One region of the Enterobacter sp. MG-EB028 genome, then DNA from elsewhere that is predicted to be linked to it. Evidence: predicted binding sites of a transcription regulator. Region 1 holds the regulator's gene; each other region holds the start of a gene.
What was found. Region 1 encodes sigma-54, which starts transcription at its own class of promoters, with help from an activator protein. Its sites were predicted from a motif close to GTTGGCACANNTTTCGCTNT; they were not measured.
Positions count from the first base shown of each region.

Region 2: the regulator sigma-54 is predicted to act here: its motif matches at 5,735-5,754, upstream of glnA (glutamate--ammonia ligase).
Region 3: the regulator sigma-54 is predicted to act here: its motif matches at 2,343-2,362, upstream of glnK (P-II family nitrogen regulator).

Region 1 covers NZ_CP195079.1:4,264,228-4,271,635, forward strand. Annotated here, with positions in the region: gene kdsC (3-deoxy-manno-octulosonate-8-phosphatase KdsC) at 1-287, shown strand, start outside; gene lptC (LPS export ABC transporter periplasmic protein LptC) at 284-859, shown strand; gene lptA (lipopolysaccharide ABC transporter substrate-binding protein LptA) at 828-1,382, shown strand; gene lptB (LPS export ABC transporter ATP-binding protein) at 1,389-2,114, shown strand; gene rpoN (RNA polymerase factor sigma-54) at 2,162-3,595, shown strand; gene hpf (ribosome hibernation promoting factor) at 3,618-3,905, shown strand; gene ptsN (PTS IIA-like nitrogen regulatory protein PtsN) at 3,988-4,479, shown strand; gene rapZ (RNase adapter RapZ) at 4,525-5,379, shown strand; gene npr (PTS phosphocarrier protein NPr) at 5,376-5,648, shown strand; gene mtgA (monofunctional biosynthetic peptidoglycan transglycosylase) at 5,687-6,412, opposite strand; gene elbB (isoprenoid biosynthesis glyoxalase ElbB) at 6,409-7,062, opposite strand; gene arcB (aerobic respiration two-component sensor histidine kinase ArcB) at 7,295-7,408, opposite strand, start outside.
Region 2 covers NZ_CP195079.1:4,803,752-4,811,159, forward strand. Annotated here, with positions in the region: gene ACR42C_RS22735 (MFS transporter) at 1-1,358, shown strand, start outside; gene ACR42C_RS22740 (MFS transporter) at 1,402-2,826, shown strand; gene ompL (porin OmpL) at 2,901-3,587, shown strand; gene typA (ribosome-dependent GTPase TypA) at 3,639-5,462, opposite strand; gene glnA (glutamate--ammonia ligase) at 5,841-7,250, shown strand.
Region 3 covers NZ_CP195079.1:1,122,389-1,129,796, forward strand. Annotated here, with positions in the region: gene ACR42C_RS05195 (SmdA family multidrug ABC transporter permease/ATP-binding protein) at 1-418, shown strand, start outside; gene ACR42C_RS05200 (SmdB family multidrug efflux ABC transporter permease/ATP-binding protein) at 411-2,192, shown strand; gene glnK (P-II family nitrogen regulator) at 2,413-2,751, shown strand; gene amtB (ammonium transporter AmtB) at 2,787-4,073, shown strand; gene tesB (acyl-CoA thioesterase II) at 4,170-5,030, opposite strand; gene ACR42C_RS05220 (YbaY family lipoprotein) at 5,234-5,761, shown strand; partial or broken gene ACR42C_RS05225 (MGMT family protein) at 5,795-6,191, opposite strand; RNA gene ffs (signal recognition particle sRNA small type) at 6,276-6,372, shown strand; gene ACR42C_RS05235 (hypothetical protein) at 6,633-6,884, shown strand; gene ACR42C_RS05240 (hypothetical protein) at 6,881-7,096, shown strand; gene yczR (MocR-like transcription factor YczR) at 7,178-7,408, opposite strand, start outside.

The DNA of each region.
Region 1 (7,408 bases):
ATCTTTACCAGGGTCAATCCGATAAGATGGCAGCGTTCAACGATTTACTGGGTAAACTGGCTATCGCACCGGAGAACGTGGCCTACGTCGGGGACGATCTGATTGACTGGCCGGTGATGGCTAAAGTCGGTCTCAGCATCGCGGTTGCTGATGCTCACCCGCTACTGATCCCGCGCGCTGACTACGTTACCTGCATCAACGGTGGCCGGGGTGCCGTCCGTGAAGTCTGCGATCTGCTTCTGCTGGCGCAGGGCAAGCTTGATGAGGCCAAAGGGCAATCGATATGAGTAAAACCAGACGTTGGGTTATCATTCTGCTTACGCTTGTCGCACTGGTATTGATTGGCGTGAACCTTGCCGATCGCGACGATACGCAAACGGAAGTGGTCAACAATAACGATCCAACCTATAAAAGCGATCACAGCGACACCGTGGTCTATAGCCCGGAAGGTGCGCTGAACTATCGCCTGATTGCCCAGCATGTTGAATACTTTTCCGATGACGGCGTTTCGTGGTTTACCCAACCTGTCATGACCACATTCGATAAAGACAAAGTGCCGACATGGTCAATTAAGTCAGATCGGGCCAAACTGACAAATGATCGTATGCTTTATCTGTATGGCCACGTTGAAGTCAACGCCCTGACCGCTGACTCGCAACTGCGAAAAATTACGACGGATAATGCCCAGATCAACCTGGTAACCCAGGACGTGACGTCGCAGGATCTGGTCACACTGTATGGCACAACATTTAATTCCAGCGGTTTAAGAATGCGCGGGAACTTACGCAGCAAGAACGCCGAGCTGATTGAAAAGGTTAGAACCTCCTATGAAATTCAAAACAAACAAACTCAGCCTTAAAGTAATTATCGCCAGCGCGATGCTGGCGGCCAGTCTCCCCGCGCTTGCTGTAACGGGCGATACCGACCAGCCGATCCATATCGAGTCCGACACCCAGTCTCTCGATATGCAGGGTAACGTCGTTACCTTCACGGGTAACGTCGTCATGACGCAGGGCACCATCAAAATTAATGCCGATAAGGTGGTCGTTACCCGTCCGGGCGGCGAGCAGGGCAAAGAGATCATTGATGGCTACGGCAACCCGGCCACCTTCTACCAGATGCAGGACAACGGCAAGCCGGTGAAGGGCCACGCCTCGCATATGCACTATGAGCTGGCGAAGGATCTGGTCATCCTGACCGGAAACGCCTATCTGGAACAGCTGGACAGCAATATTACCGGTGACCAGATTACCTATCTGGTTAAAGAGCAAAAAATGCAGGCCTCCAGCGAGAAAGGCAAACGCGTAACCACCGTGCTGGTTCCGTCGCAGCTGCAGGACAAAGGCAAGGGCCAGGCCCCGGCACAGAAGAAGAGTAACTAATTCGCTATGGCAACATTAACTGCAAAAAATCTCGCGAAGGCTTACAAAGGCCGCCGTGTCGTAGAAGATGTCAGTCTGACCGTCAACTCCGGCGAAATTGTGGGCCTGCTTGGCCCGAACGGTGCGGGTAAAACCACCACCTTCTACATGGTGGTTGGTATTGTGCCGCGCGATGCCGGCAACATTATTATTGACGATGAAGACATCAGCCTGCTGCCGCTGCACGCGCGCGCGCGCCGTGGCATCGGCTATCTGCCGCAGGAAGCCTCTATTTTCCGTCGTCTGAGCGTCTTTGATAACCTGATGGCGGTCTTGCAAATTCGCGACGACCTGACCAACGAACAGCGTCAGGATCGCGCCAACGAGCTGATGGAAGAGTTTCACATCGAGCACCTGCGCGACAGCCTGGGCCAGGCATTGTCCGGGGGGGAACGCCGTCGTGTTGAGATTGCGCGCGCGCTGGCCGCCAATCCGAAGTTTATCCTTCTGGATGAACCATTTGCGGGCGTTGACCCAATCTCCGTTATCGACATTAAACGCATTATCGAGCATCTGCGTGACAGCGGGCTTGGCGTGCTGATCACCGACCACAACGTTCGTGAAACGCTGGCGGTATGTGAACGCGCATATATCGTGAGCCAGGGCAATCTGATCGCCCACGGTACGCCGCAGCAGATCCTCGAAGACGATCATGTTAAGCGCGTCTATCTTGGGGAAGACTTCAGACTCTGATAGGGTAGAGGTAACGTAACGCCGAACCGGAGAAAAATGCTCTGAACATGAAGCAAGGTTTGCAATTAAGGCTCAGCCAACAGCTGGCGATGACGCCGCAGCTACAGCAAGCAATTCGCCTGTTGCAGCTGTCCACGTTAGAACTTCAGCAGGAGCTCCAGCAGGCGCTGGACAGCAATCCCCTGCTGGAGCAAGCCGATCTTCATGACGAGGTAGACACCCAGCAGTCACAGGATACAGAAGCGCTCGACACCGCGGATGCACTCGAACAAAAAGAGATGCCGGACGAGCTTCCGCTGGATGCCAGCTGGGATGAAATCTATACCGCCGGCACCCCTTCCGGCACGCGTGCAGACTACCAGGACGACGAGCTACCGGTCTACCAGGGCGAAACCACCCAGTCGCTGCAGGATTACCTGATGTGGCAGGTAGAGCTTACCCCCTTCTCCGATACCGACCGCGCCATTGCCACGTCGATTGTCGACGCCGTTGATGACACCGGTTATTTGACCGTCACGCTGGACGACATTCTGGAAAGCATGGGCGATGAAGAGATTGAGATTGAGGAGATTGAAGCGGTACTGAAACGCATCCAGCGCTTCGATCCGGTCGGGGTGGCCGCGAAGGACCTGCGCGACTGTCTGCTGATCCAGCTTTCTCAGTTCAGCAAAGAGACGCCGTGGCTCGACGAGGCGCGCTTAATCATCAGCGATCATCTGGATCTTCTGGCTAACCACGATTTCCGCACCCTGATGCGCGTGACGCGCCTGAAGGAAGAGGTGCTGAAAGAGGCGGTAAATCTGATCCAGTCTCTCGATCCGCGTCCCGGTCAGTCGATCCAGACCAGCGAACCCGAGTACGTTATCCCGGACGTGCTGGTCAGAAAACACAATGACCGCTGGGTCGTTGAACTGAACTCTGACAGCATCCCTCGCCTGCAAATCAACCAGCAGTACGCCTCTATGTGCACCAGCGCGCGCAACGACTCCGACAATCAATATATTCGCAGCAATCTTCAGGAAGCGCGATGGTTGATCAAGAGCCTGGAGAGCCGGAATGATACCCTGCTGCGCGTGAGCCGCTGCATCGTCGAACAGCAGCAGGCATTCTTTGAGCAGGGCGAAGAGTATATGAAACCGATGGTACTGGCGGATATCGCCCAGGCCGTCGAGATGCATGAATCCACCATTTCCCGCGTCACCACGCAGAAGTATCTGCACAGTCCGCGCGGTATTTTTGAGCTTAAGTATTTCTTCTCCAGCCATGTGAACACCGAGGGCGGCGGCGAAGCGTCGTCAACGGCGATTCGCGCACTGGTGAAGAAGTTGATCGCCGCGGAGAACCCCGCGAAGCCACTAAGTGACAGTAAGTTGACCACCATGCTGTCCGATCAGGGTATTATGGTGGCACGTCGTACTGTTGCGAAGTATCGAGAGTCTTTATCCATTCCGCCGTCTAACCAGCGTAAACAGCTGGTCTGACACAACCGATAAGGAAGACACTATGCAGCTCAATATCACAGGACACAACGTCGAGATTACTGAGGCCTTACGTGACTTCGTGAACGCTAAGTTCGCGAAACTTGAACAGTATTTCGAAAGGATCAACCAGGTCTACGTTGTGTTAAAAGTGGAGAAAGTGACTCATATCTCGGATGCGACCCTGCATGTAAACGGGGGTGAGCTCCATGCCAGTGCGGAAGGGCAGGACATGTACGCGGCTATCGACGGCTTGATTGACAAGCTTGCGCGACAGCTCAATAAACATAAAGATAAACTGAAACAACACTAATTGTCCGGGCAGTTAACGGGTGCAGGACGGCCTGTTGTGAAACACAACAGGCCATTTGTACAGTTAGCGCTTAGGTGAAATTATGATAAACAACGATTCCGCTCTTCAACTGAGCAATGTCCTTAACCAGGAATGTACCCGCAGTGCCGTTCACTGCCAGAGCAAAAAACGTGCGCTGGAGATCATCAGTGAATTGGCTGCAAAACAGCTGGGCCTGCCGCCGCAGGTGGTGTTCGAAGCGATTCTGACCCGTGAAAAGATGGGCAGTACCGGTATCGGCAACGGTATCGCGATCCCGCACGGCAAGCTGGAAGAGGACACCCTGCGTGCCGTCGGTGTGTTTGTGCAGCTGGAAACGCCAATCGCTTTTGACGCCATTGATAACCAGCCCGTCGATCTCCTCTTCGCGCTGCTGGTGCCTGCCGACCAGACCAAGACCCATCTGCATACGCTTTCGCTGGTTGCTAAACGTCTGGCGGATAAAACCATCTGCCGTCGACTGCGCTCGGCCCAAAGTGATGAAGAGCTTTATCAAATTATCACTGAAGCAGAAGGCAATCAGGATGACGCATAACCAGGTGATGGCCTTCACATCTGTTGTCCTGAGGAGAAACGGAACATGGTGCTGATGATTGTCAGCGGTCGTTCAGGGTCGGGAAAATCCGTCGCCCTGCGTGCGCTGGAAGACATGGGTTTTTACTGCGTCGATAACCTGCCGGTCGTGTTATTGCCCGATCTGGCACGCACGCTAGCGGAGAGACAAACCTCCGCCGCCGTCAGTATCGACGTGCGTAACATGCCCGAATCCCCGGAGATCTTCGAACAGGCAATGAGTAACCTGCCTGACGCGTTCTCGCCTCAGCTGCTGTTCCTTGATGCCGACCGCAATACCCTGATCCGCCGCTACAGTGATACCCGTCGTTTGCACCCGCTATCCAGCAAGAATCTCTCGCTGGAGAGCGCAATCGATGAAGAGAGCGATCTGCTGGAGCCGCTGCGCTCCCGAGCCGATCTGATAGTCGACACCTCAGAGATGTCCGTCCACGAGCTGGCGGAAATGCTGCGTACCCGCCTGCTGGGCAAACGCGAGCGCGAACTGACGATGGTGTTCGAATCCTTCGGCTTTAAGCACGGTATTCCGATTGATGCGGACTATGTTTTCGACGTGCGCTTCCTGCCGAACCCGCACTGGGATCCCAAACTGCGTCCAATGACCGGCCTGGATAAACCCGTCGCGGCGTTCCTCGACCGGCACACAGAAGTTCACAATTTTATCTACCAGACGCGAAGCTACCTTGAGCTATGGTTACCTATGCTGGAGACAAACAATCGTAGCTACCTGACGGTGGCGATTGGCTGTACCGGCGGTAAACATCGTTCGGTCTACATCGCCGAACAGCTGGCCGACTATTTCCGCTCGCGCGGTAAGAACGTTCAGTCCCGTCATCGCACGCTGGAAAAACGTAAAACATGACCGTAAAACAAACCGTTGAGATCACCAATAAGCTGGGCATGCATGCGCGCCCGGCGATGAAGCTGTTTGAGCTGATGCAGGGTTTCGATGCAGAAGTGCTGCTGCGTAATGACGAAGGCACCGAAGCGGAAGCCAACAGCGTGATTGCGCTGCTGATGCTGGACTCCGCCAAAGGGCGTCAGATTGAGGTAGAAGCCACCGGTCCTCAGGAAGAGGAAGCCCTGGCGGCGGTAATTGCGCTGTTTAACGCCGGGTTCGACGAAGACTAACGTTCCCCCCTCGGCGGGTGGCGCTGCGCTTACCCGCCCTACATAAGATTATTACGCTGCATAAACCCCTCTCCGCCCAGCTGATTCATCTGGCGCATGATCCACGCCTGACGGCTTCGCACGTACCCTGACGGGGCGCTGGCCTTAAAGCGGATAGGATTAGGCAGAACAGCCGCGAGCAGCGCCGCCTCCGACATGCTCAGCCTGCTGGCTGGTTTATTAAAATAGCGTTGTGATGCAGCTTCGACACCAAATACCCCCTCGCCAAACTCGGCGATATTTAGATAAACGGTTAGAATGCGCTTTTTGCTCCAGACCGTTTCCATTCCCAGGGTGAGCCCCGCTTCCAGCCCTTTTCGCACCCAGCTTCGGCCATCCCACAGGAACAGGTTTTTTGCCGTCTGCTGCGACAGCGTTGATGCACCGCGCACGCGGTTTTCATGACGTTCATTGTGGGCCAGCGCCTTTTCAATCGCGGCCACATCGAACCCCCAGTGCTCCGGGAATTTCTGATCTTCCGCCGCGATAACCGCCAGCCCCATGAACGGAGAGATGTCCTCCAAGCTCACCCAGTCAGAATGGGCAACATAGCCGAAATCACCGGAGAACCACGCGCTAAGCTGGCGCTCAACCATGACCGCTGAAAACGGTACCGGCAAAATGCTGAACACGACCAGCCCGCCTCCCCAGAACACCGCCAGCACGAGAAAGGTGCGTAGAAGAAGGCGTTTCACCCATGCGCCTGCGGAAAACTGACGCCTCATTCTGTCAGCACCAGCACCCGGGCTACCAGCTTTTCAATGCCCACGGCGGCTTCCGCAATATTCTGCGCCAGCATATACGCGGGCGTGGTGACGACCTTGTTGTCTTCATCCACCACAATGTCATCGACCGGGCACGGAACGTGTTCGCCTCCCATTTCCTCGACGATCTCTGCGGTATCAATATCTGTTCCGATCGTCAGCCGTAGCGGGAAATCGAAAATGTTTGGCAGCATGGCCGGTGCGATACAGATAAAGCCCAGCGGCTTGCCCGCCGCATGCATCGCCAGCGTCAGCGCTTTTAAATCAGGGTCCACCCTGCACGCGGCGCCTTCGGCGGCAAAGGTGCTGAGGTTTTTCGCGGCGCCGAAGCCGCCCGGAACAATGAGTGCATCCAGCTCAGCGGCCTCTGCCTGCGCCAGCGGATGAATCTCTCCTCGGGCAATACGCGCGGCTTCAATCAGCACGTTGCGCGTTTCAGCCATCGGCTCACCGGTCAGATGGTTAATCACATCCGCCTGATTTTTATCTGGCGCGAAACAAATAACCTCTGCTCCCTGTTTAGCAAGGGCCAGCAGCGTGATTACGGCTTCATGTATTTCTGAACCATCAAAAACACCGCATCCGCTGAGGACGACACCAATTTTTTTCATCTTGACGCTCCTTCTTTGCAACTCGCTGAAGCGCATTAATAATTTTGATTAAAACGCTATGCTTCACACATTTCACTGATTCATGTAACAAACCATTTAAGATTTGCTATCTTATCTGCGTGCGGCCTAAATTTTTCCGGCGGCGCCGATTCGAAAATTACTTTAAAAAACAGGCGCAGCCACGATTTCCCTGGTGTTGGCGCAGTATTCGCGCACCCCGGTCTAGCCGGGGTCATTTTTTTCTGGCGTCCACCCAGGCTTTAAGCACCGCAACGTCGTTCTGCCACTCTTGTTTCATCTCTTCAACCCAATCACCCACGTTATCTTCCCATGCAGGTAAATCAGG
Region 2 (7,408 bases), 540 kb from region 1:
CAACCCTACGCCTGCCGTTTAAAGAAAAACTCGCCTACGGGATGGGCGACCTCGGATCTAACATCCTGCTGGATATCGGCACGCTGTATCTGCTGAAGTTTTACACCGACGTGCTGGGCCTGCCGGGCACCTACGGCGGGATCATCTTCCTGATTGCGAAGTTCTTTACCGCCTTCACCGACATGGGGACCGGGATCATGCTCGACTCCCGGCGCAAGATTGGCCCGAAAGGGAAATTCCGCCCGTTCGTGCTCTACGCGGCGTTCCCGGTGACCCTGCTGGCGATTGCCAACTTCGTCGGCACGCCGTTTGAAATCACCGGTAAAACGGTGATGGCGACGGTGCTGTTTATGCTGTACGGCCTGTTCTTCAGCATGATGAACTGCTCCTACGGCGCGATGGTGCCGGCCATTACCAAAAACCCGGACGAGCGCGCCTCGCTGGCCGCCTGGCGTCAGGGTGGCGCCACGCTGGGCCTGCTGCTCTGTACCGTGGGCTTTGTGCCGGTGATGAACCTGATCGAGGGCAACGACCAGCTTGGCTATATCTTTGCCGCGACCCTCTTCTCGCTGTTCGGCCTGTTCTTTATGTGGTGGTGCTATAAGGGCGTGACCGAGCGTTACGTCGAGACGCAGCCTGCAAATCCGACGCAAAAGCCGGGGCTGCTGCAGTCGTTTCGCGCCATCGCCGGGAACCGTCCGCTGTTTATCCTGTGCATCGCCAACCTGTGCACGCTGGGCGCCTTTAACGTCAAACTCGCCATCCAGGTCTACTACACGCAGTACGTGCTGAACGACCCGATCCTGCTGTCGTACATGGGCTTCTTCAGCATGGGCTGTATTTTTATCGGCGTCTTTATGATGCCCGGCGCGGTGCGGCGCTTCGGCAAGAAAAAGGTCTACATCAGCGGGCTGATGATCTGGGTGGCGGGCGATCTGCTCAACTACTTCTTCGGCGGCGGCTCGGTGAGCTTTGTGGCGTTCTCCTGCCTGGCGTTCTTTGGCTCCGCGTTTGTGAACAGCCTGAACTGGGCGCTGGTATCCGATACCGTGGAATACGGCGAGTGGCGCACCGGCGTGCGCTCAGAGGGGACGGTCTATACCGGCTTTACCTTCTTCCGGAAGGTATCCCAGGCGCTGGCGGGCTTTTTCCCGGGGATCATGCTCACCCAGATCGGCTATGTGCCCAACGTGGTGCAATCCGCCGGAACGGTTGAAGGGCTGCGGCAGCTGATATTTATCTACCCGAGCCTGCTGGCGATCATCACCATCGTGGCGATGGGCTGCTTCTATAACCTCAACGAGAAGATGTATGTGCGCATTGTTGAAGAGATCGAACTGCGCAAACGTACGGCCTAAATGACGAGATAGAGCGCCCGGCTGGGCGCTCTGAGGATCGACCATGACACATAACAGTGATCCGTTAACCCTGAAATTGAGCCTGCGAGAGAAGTGCGCCTACGGGATGGGCGATTTTGGCTCGAACCTGATGCTGTGTATTGGCACGCTGTATTTGCTGAAGTTTTACACGGACGAACTGGGCATGCCTGCGTTCTATGGCGGCATTATTTTCCTGGTGGCAAAGTTTTTTACCGCGTTCACCGACATGCTGACCGGCGTGCTGCTGGACTCCCGACGTAACATCGGCGCGCGGGGAAAATTCAGGCCGTTCATTCTTTACGCCTCCGTTCCGGTGGCGCTGGTGGCGACGGCGCAGTTTATGGCCAACGACTTTAGCCTGACGGTGAAAACGGCCCTCGCCACCGTGCTCTTCATGATGTTTGGTCTCTGCTATAGCCTGATGAACTGCGCCTACGGAGCGATGGTCCCGGCCATCACCAAAAACCCGAACGAGCGCGCGCAGCTTGCGGCATGGCGTCAGGGCGGCGCTACGGTGGGGCTGTTGCTCTGCACCGTCGGCTTTATGCCCATCCAGGCGCTGTTCGTCAGCCAGCCCTCCCTCGGTTATCTGGTGGCCGCGCTGGTGTTCGTTACCGGCGGCCTGTTCTGCATGTGGTGGTGCTACAGCGGCGTGAAAGAACGCTACGTGGAGCTTACGCCCGATCACCATAAGCCCGGCATTCTGAAATCGTTCTGCGCGATTTTCCGCAATCCACCGCTGCTGGTGCTGTGCATCGCCAATCTGTGTACCCTCGCCGCCTTCAACATCAAGCTGGCGATCCAGGTTTATTACACCCAGTACGTGCTGAACGATCTGCATCTGCTGTCGTGGATGGGCTTTTTCAGCATGGGCTGCATTCTGATTGGCGTGTTTCTGGTCCCCGGCGCGGTGAAGCGCTTTGGCAAGAAGCCGGTCTATCTGGGCGGGCTGACGCTGTGGGCAGTGGGCGACGTGCTGAACTTCTTCTGGGGGACCAGCTCCCTGCTGTTCGTGCTGTTTTCCTGCATGGCCTTCTTCGGCACGGCATTTGTGAACAGCCTGAACTGGGCGCTGGTGCCGGATACCGTCGATTACGGCGAGTGGAAAACCGGCATTCGCGCCGAAGGGTCGGTTTACACCGGCTATACCTTCTCGCGCAAAATCTCCGCCGCGCTCGCAGGTTTCCTGCCCGGCATCATGCTGACCCAGATTGGCTACGTTCCCCATGCGGTACAGAGCGCGGGCACGCTGCTGGGTTTGCGTCAGCTGATTTTCCTCTGGCCGTGCGGTCTGGCGATTGTCGCCGCCGTGACCATGGGGCTGTTTTATAAACTCAACGAAGCGCGCTTCGCCTTTATTATCGAGGAGATTGGAAAACGGAAAAAACAAACCGCGAATACCCCTGAGATAACCACCAACAATAAAGCGTCAGCAGTCACTTTATAACTATAAATCCGGCCATTATGTCCTTCCTGTTTATCAGGAGGGAGGCCTTTCTGTACCTGATACATGGACAAATTATGAAAAGAATCATCACTGTACTGATCGTGTCGTCTGTGTCCTGCCCGGTATTTGCCGGGGCCTATGTCGAAACCCGCGAAGCCTACAATACGGCTTCTGAGCTGCACGAGGTGATCCTGCGTGCGGGCTATAACTTCGATATGGGCGCGGGGCTGATGTTTACCAACGCCTATAACGTGGGCAAATGGGATGAGCTTAAGCACAGCTATAACGAAATAGAGGGGTGGTATCCGCTCTTTAAACCGACCGACAAACTCACCTTCCAGCCCGGCGGGTTGATTAACGACAGCAGCGCGGGGTCCGGTGGCGCAGTTTATTTAGATACCAACTACAAATTTACGGACTGGTTTAATCTGACGTTCCGCTATCGCTATAACCATAACAATTACGATACGCCGGACTATAACGGGCAGATGGATAAAAACGACACGCACGAATTTGCCAACTACTGGAATTTCAAAGTGACGGATGCGTTTTTCTACACCTTTGAACCGCACTTTTTCCAGCGGGTGAATGATTACCACAGCAAAAATGGCAAAGATCATCACTGGGAAATTACCAATAAATTCAGCTATAAGATCGACAGAAACTGGCTGCCGTACCTCGAATTACAGTGGCTGGATAGATGGAATGACTACAACCGGGAGCAGTACCGAATCCGCCTGGGGTTACGGTATTCGTTCTAATAAAAAAGCCGCTGAGGGATCAGCGGCTTTTTTTACTACGGATTGACCGTATTAGTCTTCTTTCGCACCGCGCATAGCACGTTTACGATCGTTCTCGGTCAGGTGACGCTTACGGATACGAATTGACTGTGGCGTCACTTCTACCAGTTCGTCATCATCGATGAACTCCAGAGCCTGCTCCAGCGTCATCTTGATCGGCGGAACCAGAACCGTTGCTTCGTCAGTACCGGACGCACGCATGTTGGTCAGTTTCTTACCGGTCAGGCAGTTTACGGTCAGGTCGTTAGAACGACTGTGAATACCGATGATCTGGCCTTCGTAAACTTCAGCACCGTGACCCAGGAACAGCTTACCGCGATCCTGCAGGCCGAACAGCGCAAACGCAACCGCTTTACCCTGACCGTTGGAGATCAGCACGCCGTTGTTACGCTGGCCCACTTCGCCCGGACGAACGTCGTCGTAGTGGCTGAAGGTGGAGTACAGCAGGCCGGTACCGGAGGTCATGGTCATGAACTCAGAACGGAAGCCGATCAGGCCGCGGCTTGGGATCACGTAGTCGAGACGTACGCGGCCTTTGCCATCTGGATTCATGTTTTTCAGGTCGCCTTTACGCTCGCCCAGCGCCTGCATCACAGAACCCTGGTGCTGCTCTTCAACGTCCAGCGTGACGTTTTCGAACGGCTCTTGTTTACGGCCGTCGATTTCGCGGAAGATAACTTTCGGACGGGAAACCGCCATCTCGAAACCTTCACGACGCATGTTTTCGATCAGAACAGACAGGTGCAGCTCACCACGACCAGAAACGCGGAACGCATCAGCGTCTTCGGTTTCTTCAACGCGCAGCGCAACGTTGTGCACCAGCTCTTTGTTCAGGCGGTCAAGGATCTGACGAGAGGTAACGAACTTACCTTCTTTGCCACAGAACGGAGAGGTGTTGACGTTGAAGAACATAGAAACGGTTGGTTCATCAACGGACAGGGCTGGCAGCGCTTCGACGTTCTGCGGATCGCAGATGGTGTCGGAGATGTTCAGTTCACCCAGACCGGTGATCGCGATGATGTCGCCCGCTTCAGCGATGTCGCTCTCGATACGCTCAAGACCCAGGTGAGTCAGTACTTTACCGACTTTACCGTTACGGGTTTTGCCTTCGCTATCGATGATAGTGACCTGCTGGTTAGGCTTCACTTTACCGCGCTTGATACGGCCAATGCCGATAACGCCAACGTAGTTGTTGTAGTCGAGCTGGGAGATCTGCATCTGCAGGGTGCCTTCCAGGTCAACGTTTGGCGCAGGGACACGGTCAACAATCGCCTGATACAGCGGGGTCATGTCTTCAGCCATGTCTTCGTGGTCCAGACCTGCGATACCGTTCAGTGCAGAAGCGTAAACGATAGGGAAGTCCAGCTGCTCGTCGGTCGCGTCGAGGTTAACGAACAGGTCGAATACCTGGTCAACAACCCAGTCAGGACGCGCGCCAGGGCGGTCAACTTTGTTGATAACAACGATTGGCTTCAGACCATGGGCAAAAGCTTTTTTGGTCACGAAGCGCGTCTGTGGCATTGGGCCATCCATTGCGTCAACGACCAGCAGAACGGAGTCTACCATGGACATTACACGTTCAACTTCACCACCGAAGTCGGCGTGCCCTGGGGTATCAACGATGTTGATACGGTAGTCATTCCATTTAATCGCGGTGTTTTTCGCGAGGATAGTAATCCCACGCTCTTTCTCCAAATCGTTGGAGTCCATCACGCGTTCTTGGGTTTCGGCACGTGCATCAAACGTACCGGATTGCTGCAGCAGCTTATCAACCAGGGTAGTTTTACCATGGTCAACGTGCGCGATGATGGCGATGTTACGCAAATTTTCGATCACAACTTTGCCTCAGGCATTTAGAAATAGCGCGTTATTGTACACGGATTAATCGCACTACAAAACAGGATCACAAACATCCCCCGCAAACAAGTATTGCAGAGATGCTTTGTGATCGCTTTCACGGAGCGGTAAAAGGGCACTTTAACGTAAATTGCACCAATATGGTGCTCAATGTTCACAATGAAGCACTATACTGGTGCAACAAATCCATCATGGTGCAGCCCTTTTGCACTATGGTGCGCATGATAACGCCTTTTTGGGGTGTTTTAAAAGTTGGCACAGATTTCGCTTTATAAAAAATACATGGCAACAGCCAGTACAAACAGAAATTGAAGACCTCGTTACCACGACGACAATGACCAATCTGGAGAGTTAAGTATGTCCGCTGAACACGTTTTGACGATGCTGAACGAACATGAAGTGAAGTTTGTTGATCTGCGCTTCACCGATACCAAAGGTAAAGAACAGCACGTCACAATCCCTGCTCATCAGGTGAACGCCGAATTCTTTGAAGAAGGCAAAATGTTTGACGGCTCCTCCATTGGTGGCTGGAAAGGCATTAACGAATCCGACATGGTTCTGATGCCAGACGCAACCACTGCGGTCATTGATCCGTTCTTCGAAGAACCAACCCTGATCATCCGCTGCGACATCCTCGAGCCAGGCACGCTGCAGGGCTACGACCGCGACCCACGTTCTATCGCTAAACGCGCTGAAGAGTACCTGCGTTCTACCGGCATCGCGGACACCGTTCTGTTCGGGCCAGAGCCAGAGTTCTTCCTGTTCGACGACATCCGCTTCGGTGCCTCTATTTCCGGTTCCCACGTGGCTATCGACGACATCGAAGGTGCATGGAACTCTTCCACCAAATACGAAGGTGGTAACAAAGGTCACCGTCCTGGTGTGAAAGGCGGTTACTTCCCTGTTCCTCCGGTCGACTCTGCACAGGACATCCGTTCCACCATGTGTCTGGTGATGGAAGAGATGGGCCTGGTTGTTGAAGCGCACCACCACGAAGTGGCGACTGCTGGTCAGAACGAAGTGGCAACCCGCTTCAACACCATGACCAAAAAAGCGGACGAAATTCAGATCTACAAATACGTTGTGCACAACGTTGCGCACCGTTTCGGTAAAACCGCGACCTTCATGCCAAAACCAATGTTTGGCGATAACGGTTCCGGTATGCACTGCCACATGTCTCTGTCCAAGAACGGTACCAACCTGTTCTCTGGCGACAAATACGCTGGTCTGTCCGAGCAGGCGCTGTATTACATCGGTGGTGTTATCAAACACGCTAAAGCGATCAACGCCCTGGCGAACCCAACCACCAACTCCTACAAGCGTCTGGTCCCGGGCTACGAAGCACCAGTAATGCTGGCCTACTCTGCGCGTAACCGTTCTGCTTCTATCCGTATCCCGGTGGTAGCTTCTCCGAAAGCGCGTCGTATCGAAGTGCGCTTCCCGGACCCAGCGGCTAACCCATACCTGTGCTTCGCAGCACTGCTGATGGCCGGTCTGGACGGTATCAAGAACAAGATCCACCCGGGCGAAGCGATGGACAAAAACCTGTACGACCTGCCGCCAGAAGAAGCGAAAGAGATCCCACAGGTTGCGGGTTCTCTGGAAGAAGCCCTGCAGGCGCTGGACGCAGACCGCGAGTTCCTGACCGCAGGTGGCGTATTCACTGACGACGCTATCGATGCCTACATCGCTCTGCGTACTGAAGAGAACGACCGCGTGCGTATGACTCCGCATCCGGTTGAGTTCGAACTGTACTACAGCGTTTAATTTAGTTGTTTTACCCGGCGTGAAAAGCGCCGGGGGTAGTTGCCGTGGAAACTTTTAGCCCATCTCCGGATGGGCTTTTTTCTCCACCAACAACCTGATCTCACGCGCTTTTTACGCCGAAACCGCTATACTGCACTAAAATAGTGCAACTACTCCAG
Region 3 (7,408 bases), 1.7 Mb from region 1:
TGACGATATTTTGCGCCTGCCGCAGGGCTATGAAACGGAAGTCGGGGAACGTGGCGTCATGCTCTCCGGCGGGCAGAAACAGCGGATCTCGATTGCCCGCGCGCTGCTGCTGAATGCTGAAATCTTGATCCTGGACGATGCGCTTTCCGCCGTGGACGGCCGTACCGAGCATCAGATTCTGCATAACCTGCGCCAGTGGGGCGACGGCCGCACGGTGATTATCTGCGCCCACCGTTTGTCAGCGCTCACTGAGGCCAGCGAAATTCTGGTCTTACAGCACGGGCACATTGCCCAGCGTGGGCAGCATGAAGCCCTTGTCGAACAGCCGGGCTGGTATCGCGATATGTATCGCTATCAACAGCTTGAGGCGGCGCTGGACGATGCGCCGGAACAGGATGAGGAGGCCGCCAATGCGTAAGCTCGGAACGATGTGGCCGACGCTCAAACGTCTGCTGGCTTACGGCTCGCCGTGGCGTAAACCGCTCTCCGTGGCCGTGCTTTTACTCTGGATTGCGGCGATTGCTGAGGTGAGCGGCCCGCTGCTCATCAGCTATTTTATCGACAACATGGTCGCCAAAAGCTATCTCCCGCTGGGTCTGGTAGCGGGCTTAGGCGTGGCCTACGTTGGCCTGCAGCTGGCGGCGGCAGGGCTGCACTATGCTCAGTCGCTGCTGTTCAACCGTGCCGCCGTGGGCGTCGTTCAGCAGCTGCGCACGGATGTGATGGACGCGGCGCTGCGCCAGCCGCTCAGTGAGTTTGATATCCAGCCGGTCGGGCAGGTGATTTCGCGCGTGACCAACGATACCGAGGTGATCCGCGATCTGTACGTCACCGTGGTCGCGACGGTGTTACGCAGCGCGGCGCTGATTGGCGCGATGCTGGTGGCGATGTTCAGCCTCGACTGGCGCATGGCGCTGGTGGCGATTACCATCTTCCCGGCGGTGCTGATCGTGATGGTGATCTACCAGCGATACAGCACGCCGATTGTGCGCCGGGTTCGCGCCTATCTGGCCGACATCAACGATGGTTTCAACGAAGTGATTAACGGCATGAGCGTCATCCAGCAGTTCCGCCAGCAGGCCCGCTTTGGCGAGAGGATGGGGGAAGCCAGCCGTTCGCACTACATGGCGCGTATGCAGACGCTGCGCCTGGACGGTTTCCTGCTCCGTCCGCTGCTCAGCCTTTTCTCTGCGCTGGTGCTTTGCGGGCTGCTGATGCTCTTTGGGCTGAGCTCAAGCGGTACGATCGAAGTCGGCGTGCTGTACGCCTTTATTAGCTATCTCGGACGTCTTAACGAGCCGCTGATCGAGCTCACTACCCAGCAATCGATGCTGCAGCAGGCGGTCGTCGCCGGTGAGCGCGTGTTTGAGCTGATGGACAGACCGCGCCAGGCCTACGGCAATGATGAGCGACCTCTGCAAAGCGGGGATATTGCCTTTGATAACGTCTCGTTTGCCTATCGCGAAGACCGGCTGGTGTTGCAGGACATTACGTTGGATGTTCCGTCGCGCGGTTTTGTTGCGCTGGTAGGTCATACGGGCAGCGGCAAGAGCACGCTTGCCAGCCTGTTGATGGGCTACTACCCGGTCATGCAAGGCGAAATTCGCCTCGACGGACGCCCGCTCGCGTCTCTCAGCCACAACGTGTTGCGTAAAGGCGTCGCGATGGTGCAGCAGGATCCGGTCGTTCTGGCCGATACCTTCTACGCTAACGTGACCCTGGGGCGGGACTATACCCAGGAGCAGGTCTGGGACGTGCTGGAAAAAGTGCAGCTGGCAGAACTGGCGCGTGGGTTTAGCGATGGGATCAATACGAAGCTGGGCGAGCAGGGGAACAACCTCTCCGTGGGGCAAAAGCAGCTTCTCGCGCTGGCGCGGGTGCTGATCGAAACCCCGCAGGTGCTGATTCTGGATGAAGCGACGGCCAGCATTGACTCCGGCACTGAGCAGGCCATCCAGCAGGCGCTGGCCGCCGTGCGCGATCATACGACTCTGGTGGTGATTGCCCACCGCCTTTCCACCATTGTCGATGCCGATACCATTCTGGTGCTGCACCGGGGACAAGCCGTGGAACGCGGCACGCACCGTGAACTGCTGGAAGCTAAAGGACGCTACTGGCAGATGTACCAGCTTCAGCTTGCGGGCGAAGAGCTGGCCGCCAGCGTGCGTGAGGAAGAGTCGCTCAGCGCCTGATGCACCAAAACAAAGCAACGCGCTAACAGTCATTCCTGTTGGTGCAATACTGAAACGCACCGTGCACCGACATGGTGCGTTTTTTTTCGCCGGTTCGTTAATGAAGACGGCGTAACGCTCGTCGCACCGCTTTTCCCCCTCGTTTTCATTTCTGGCACACCCCTTGCAATACCTTCTGCGTGAGCTGCGGCCATTACCGAATTCTGACTGGAGGGGATCTATGAAGCTGGTTACGGTGGTAATCAAACCATTCAAACTCGAAGACGTGCGTGAAGCGTTGTCTTCAATGGGTATTCAGGGACTGACTGTCACCGAAGTGAAAGGCTTTGGTCGTCAGAAGGGTCATGCCGAGCTTTACCGCGGGGCGGAATACAGCGTTAACTTTCTGCCAAAAGTAAAAATTGATGTCGCGATTGCTGACGATCAGCTTGATGAAGTGATTGATGTGATTAGCAAAGCGGCCTACACCGGCAAAATTGGCGACGGCAAAATTTTCGTTGCCGAACTGCAGCGCGTCATTCGCATTCGTACCGGCGAATCTGACGAAGCGGCACTGTAAATAACGCCTGGCACACAGTGATAGGGATCGAGAAAATGAAGATAGCAACACTTAAAACGGGTCTGGGTTCGCTGGCACTGCTGCCGGGCCTGGCGCTGGCTGCCCCTGCCGTGGCTGACAAGGCCGATAACGCCTTTATGATGATCAGCACCGCGCTGGTACTGTTCATGTCTATCCCGGGCATTGCGCTGTTCTACGGCGGCCTGATCCGCGGCAAAAACGTTCTCTCCATGCTGACGCAGGTTGCCGTGACGTTCGCGCTGGTCTGCGTGCTGTGGGTGGTTTACGGCTACTCGCTGGCCTTCGGCACCGGCAACGCCTTCTTTGGTAACTTCGACTGGGTGATGCTGAAAAATATTGAGTTGACCGCGCTGATGGGCAGTTTCTATCAGTATATTCACGTTGCGTTCCAGGGCTCGTTCGCCTGCATTACCGTCGGGCTGATCGTTGGCGCGCTGGCGGAGCGCATTCGTTTCTCTGCCGTCCTGATCTTTGTGGTGGTCTGGCTGACCCTCTCCTATGTGCCGATTGCGCACATGGTCTGGGGCGGTGGTCTGCTGGCAACGCACGGCGCGCTGGACTTCGCGGGCGGTACCGTTGTTCACATCAACGCCGCGGTAGCGGGTCTGGTGGGGGCGTACCTGATTGGCAAACGCGTGGGCTTCGGTAAAGAGGCGTTCAAACCGCACAATCTGCCGATGGTGTTTACCGGTACGGCTATCCTTTACTTTGGTTGGTTTGGCTTCAACGCCGGTTCCGCCAGTGCAGCAAACGAAATCGCCGCGCTGGCCTTCGTGAACACCGTTGTGGCCACGGCGGGTGCGATTCTCTCCTGGGTATTCGGCGAGTGGGCGGTACGCGGTAAACCTTCCCTGCTGGGTGCCTGTTCAGGTGCGATTGCCGGTCTGGTTGGTATCACCCCTGCGTGTGGTTATGTCGGCGTAGGCGGTGCGCTGCTGGTGGGTCTGGTCGCGGGCCTTGCGGGTCTGTGGGGCGTCACCGCACTGAAACGTGTGCTGCGCGTTGACGACCCATGCGATGTGTTTGGCGTGCACGGCGTGTGCGGCATCGTCGGCTGTATCATGACCGGTATCTTTGCCGCGAAATCGCTCGGTGGCGTGGGCTACGCTGAAGGCGTGACGATGGTTCATCAGGTGCTGGTGCAGCTGGAAAGTATTGCTATCACCGTGGTGTGGTCTGCCGTTGTCGCTTTCATCGGCTATAAGCTGGCGGATATGACGGTTGGTCTGCGCGTACCAGAAGAGCAGGAGCGCGAAGGTCTGGACGTCAACAGCCACGGCGAGAATGCGTATAACGCCTGATAAACAGAAAAACGGTAACCTTTGGTTACCGTTTTTAGTGTGTATTCCCTCTCCCTGTGGGAGAGGGGCAGGGTGAGGGCATCAGGCCGCACAACATCAACCGCGATTACGCATTACCCCTTCCTGCACCGTAGAAGCGACCAGCACGCCGTCCTGAGTATAAAACTCTCCACGCACAAACCCGCGAGCGCTCGACGCTGAGGTACTCTCCACGCTGTAAAGCAGCCACTCGTTCATATTGAACGGACGATGGAACCACATGGAGTGATCGATGGTCGCGACCTGCATCCCTTTTTCAAGGAAGCCAACGCCGTGCGGCTGTAGTGCAACCGGCAGGAAGTTGAAGTCTGACGCGTAGCCCAGCAGATACTGATGCACGCGGAAATCTTCCGGCACGGTACCGTTGGCGCGGATCCAGACCTGGCGTTTCGGCTCGGCGGTATGGCCTTTCATTGGGTTATGGAACTCAACCGGGCGGATCTCCAGCGGCTTATCGCAGAGAAACTTCTCTTTGACCTGCGGCGGAAGCAGATGCGCCAGCGCGCGGGCGATATCGGTCTCTGACTTAAGTTCGTCAGGCGACGGTGCTGGCGGCATCACTTTCTGATGCTCATACCCCGGCTCCGGTGCCTGGAAAGAGGCGGTCATATAAAAGATCGGCTTACCGTTCTGAACAGCCGCCACGCGGCGAGCGCTGAAGCTGTTGCCGTCTCGCAGAACTTCAACGTCATACACGATCGGTTTAGCACTGTCGCCAGGGCGTAAGAAATAGCTGTGGAATGAGTGCACCAGACGGTCTGCAGGGACAGTCTCCTTTGCAGCGTACAATGCTTGTCCGACGACTTGCCCGCCGAACACCTGACGTAAGCCCAGGTCTTCGCTCTGTCCGCGAAAGAGTCCTTCCTCAATTTTTTCCAGATTCAGTAATGTCAGCAGATTGTTCAGTGCCTGACTCATAGTTGTCCTCAGTAAACGCCGCAGCGAAAGATAGGCAGAGTATAACGCAGAAATGAAAGTGGTCCGATGGGTAGAATAATCTGAATGTCGGTACGTTTTTAGGCATTAATCGGTGATCTGTGCCACACTTAAAAACGTTATGTGATTGAAACGACATCGGATGGGATCGATCCCGCTGGTGCATTGATGATAAGGAGACTTCAATGAAACTCGTGCCCATGCTAAGTGGTGTAGCTATTGCGGTGGCGTTGTCCGCCTGTGCCGGTAAGAGCGCCAAGGTGCCGGTGCCAGCTGCAGATCCGAACGGGATTAATACCCTTTCACAGCAATCCATTCAGCAGCCTAACGTTTCCGGTACAATCAGGATTAAACAGAGAGTCGCGCTGCCGCCGGATGCGGTATTAACGGTAACGCTGTCTGATGCTTCCCTGGCCGACGCACCGTCGAAAGTTCTGGCCCAGCGTGCGGTCCGTACTGAAGGTAAGCAGGCTCCGTTTAGCTTCGTGTTGCCGTATAACCCGTCAGACGTGCAGCCGAATGCCCGTATCCTGCTGAGCGCAGCGGTAACCATCAACGGCAAGCTTGTCTTTATCACCGATACGGTTCAGGAAGCGATTAATCACGGTGGAACCAAAATTGACCTGAATCTGGTACCGGTGCAGCAAACCGAAGTTCCGGTTGCTCCACAGACCAATCAGCCGTCCCTGCCAACCCCACCGACTCAGATGTAATTGTTGCTATTACCCTCTCCTTCGGGGGAGGGATTAATACACCCAACGGTACTTCTGTAGATCAATCTGTCCTGCTCCTGATACCTGCACACCCTCTGAAAGTAATGCCTGACGCTGACGCTGGAGATCCGGCCCGGTTAACGAGATGGCGCCATGACGGTTCACCACCCTGTGCCAGGGCAGCGTACTCCCTTCCGGCAGCCGCTTCAGAACGCCTCCAACCTGTCGCGCCGCGCGGGGAGAACCGGCCAGCCGTGCGACATCACCGTAAGTGGTGACGTAGCCTTCCGGAATCGAGGCCACGATTTGCCATACGCGCTGTGGAAAGGAGTCGTGTTCGTCCATACCTTCACCTGTGGGGTTGTCTGGACCGTCATGGTAAACGAAGATCGTCGTGTTTGCTGCGTCTGTTTGCGCAAGAAACCAGCATCCGGTTTGTGGTCGCTTGCAATTGAGGCTTTGCGCAGGGATAATGCGCCAGCGCGTTGGTTATCAACGCTCTCAATGGGGGCTCTGTTGGTTCTCCCGCAACGCTACTCTGTTCACCAGGTCAGGTCCGGAAGGAAGCAGCCAGGGCAGACGACGTGGGTGCCGGGATGTAGCTGGCAGGGCCCCCACCCATTTGTGGCCTCATCCGATCTTTCCTGTTTCCGTCTCTTTTTAGCCTTTATTCCACAAAAATATAATGCCTATACCATGTAATATATATTTCATCGCTTTGAAATATTATTGTCATAAACCTGTAATAATAGACTGGCATTTTATAATTGGACGTCTATTTTTCGTCAAAACTCAAAAAAATATAGAACTGGATAACAGTGATAACTTCGTGTATTAAATAAAGTACTTATTCCGAAGGGAAGTGACAAACATGGCTACTGCAGTTTTAAATGTTAAAATTGACGAAGCGCTAAAAGAAAGACTCCGCCACTATGCGGAAGTAAATAACGAGAATTTAAGCGTGACCACAGAGAAACTGCTGCTGCTGGCGTTTGAAGCAGTAGAAGAGGCGGGAGTATCGGAAGAGGATATTGATAATCAGCATACGGAAGAAGAGAGTGTTTCTCCTTTTACTCCTAAAGAAATCAAGGCCCTACGTAAACTTCTGAAGAAGAGAAAATGAAACAACAACTGTCAACTGCCAGTGACTACAACGAGGCCTGCGATCTGTTGCGTTCAGGCTACGTGAAGCATGTACGTCTTGGCTGGAATGTTGGAAGCGATGAGTTCTTTCGTATTGCGTCTGACTGGTGTGATACCGGTGCAAAAATAAAGAAAGACGGTGATAACTTCGTTATTTCATTGAAAGGCTTCCCGATTCCTCCTCAACACTAAATCACTGACCAGTGAAAACTGCTGACTGCATATATTACAGTCAGCAGTTTTTATTTTATGATCCAGTTCAAAATTTGAATATTAAACCAGGCTGCGTTTGACTGCTGGCGTATTTGAATTTAGCGCGATCCATAATGGTTTAATCCGCAGTAACGCCGCTTCCAGCTCCGCTGGCTCCAGCGAAAAGGGCATACGTAAAAAGCGATCAAACGCCCCCGATAAGCCAAACCGCGTCCCGGTTCCCAGGTTAATCCCGATGATTTCTGCCCGTGCGGCAAGCTGTGTCCCCATCATGCCTGGAAGCTCAATCCA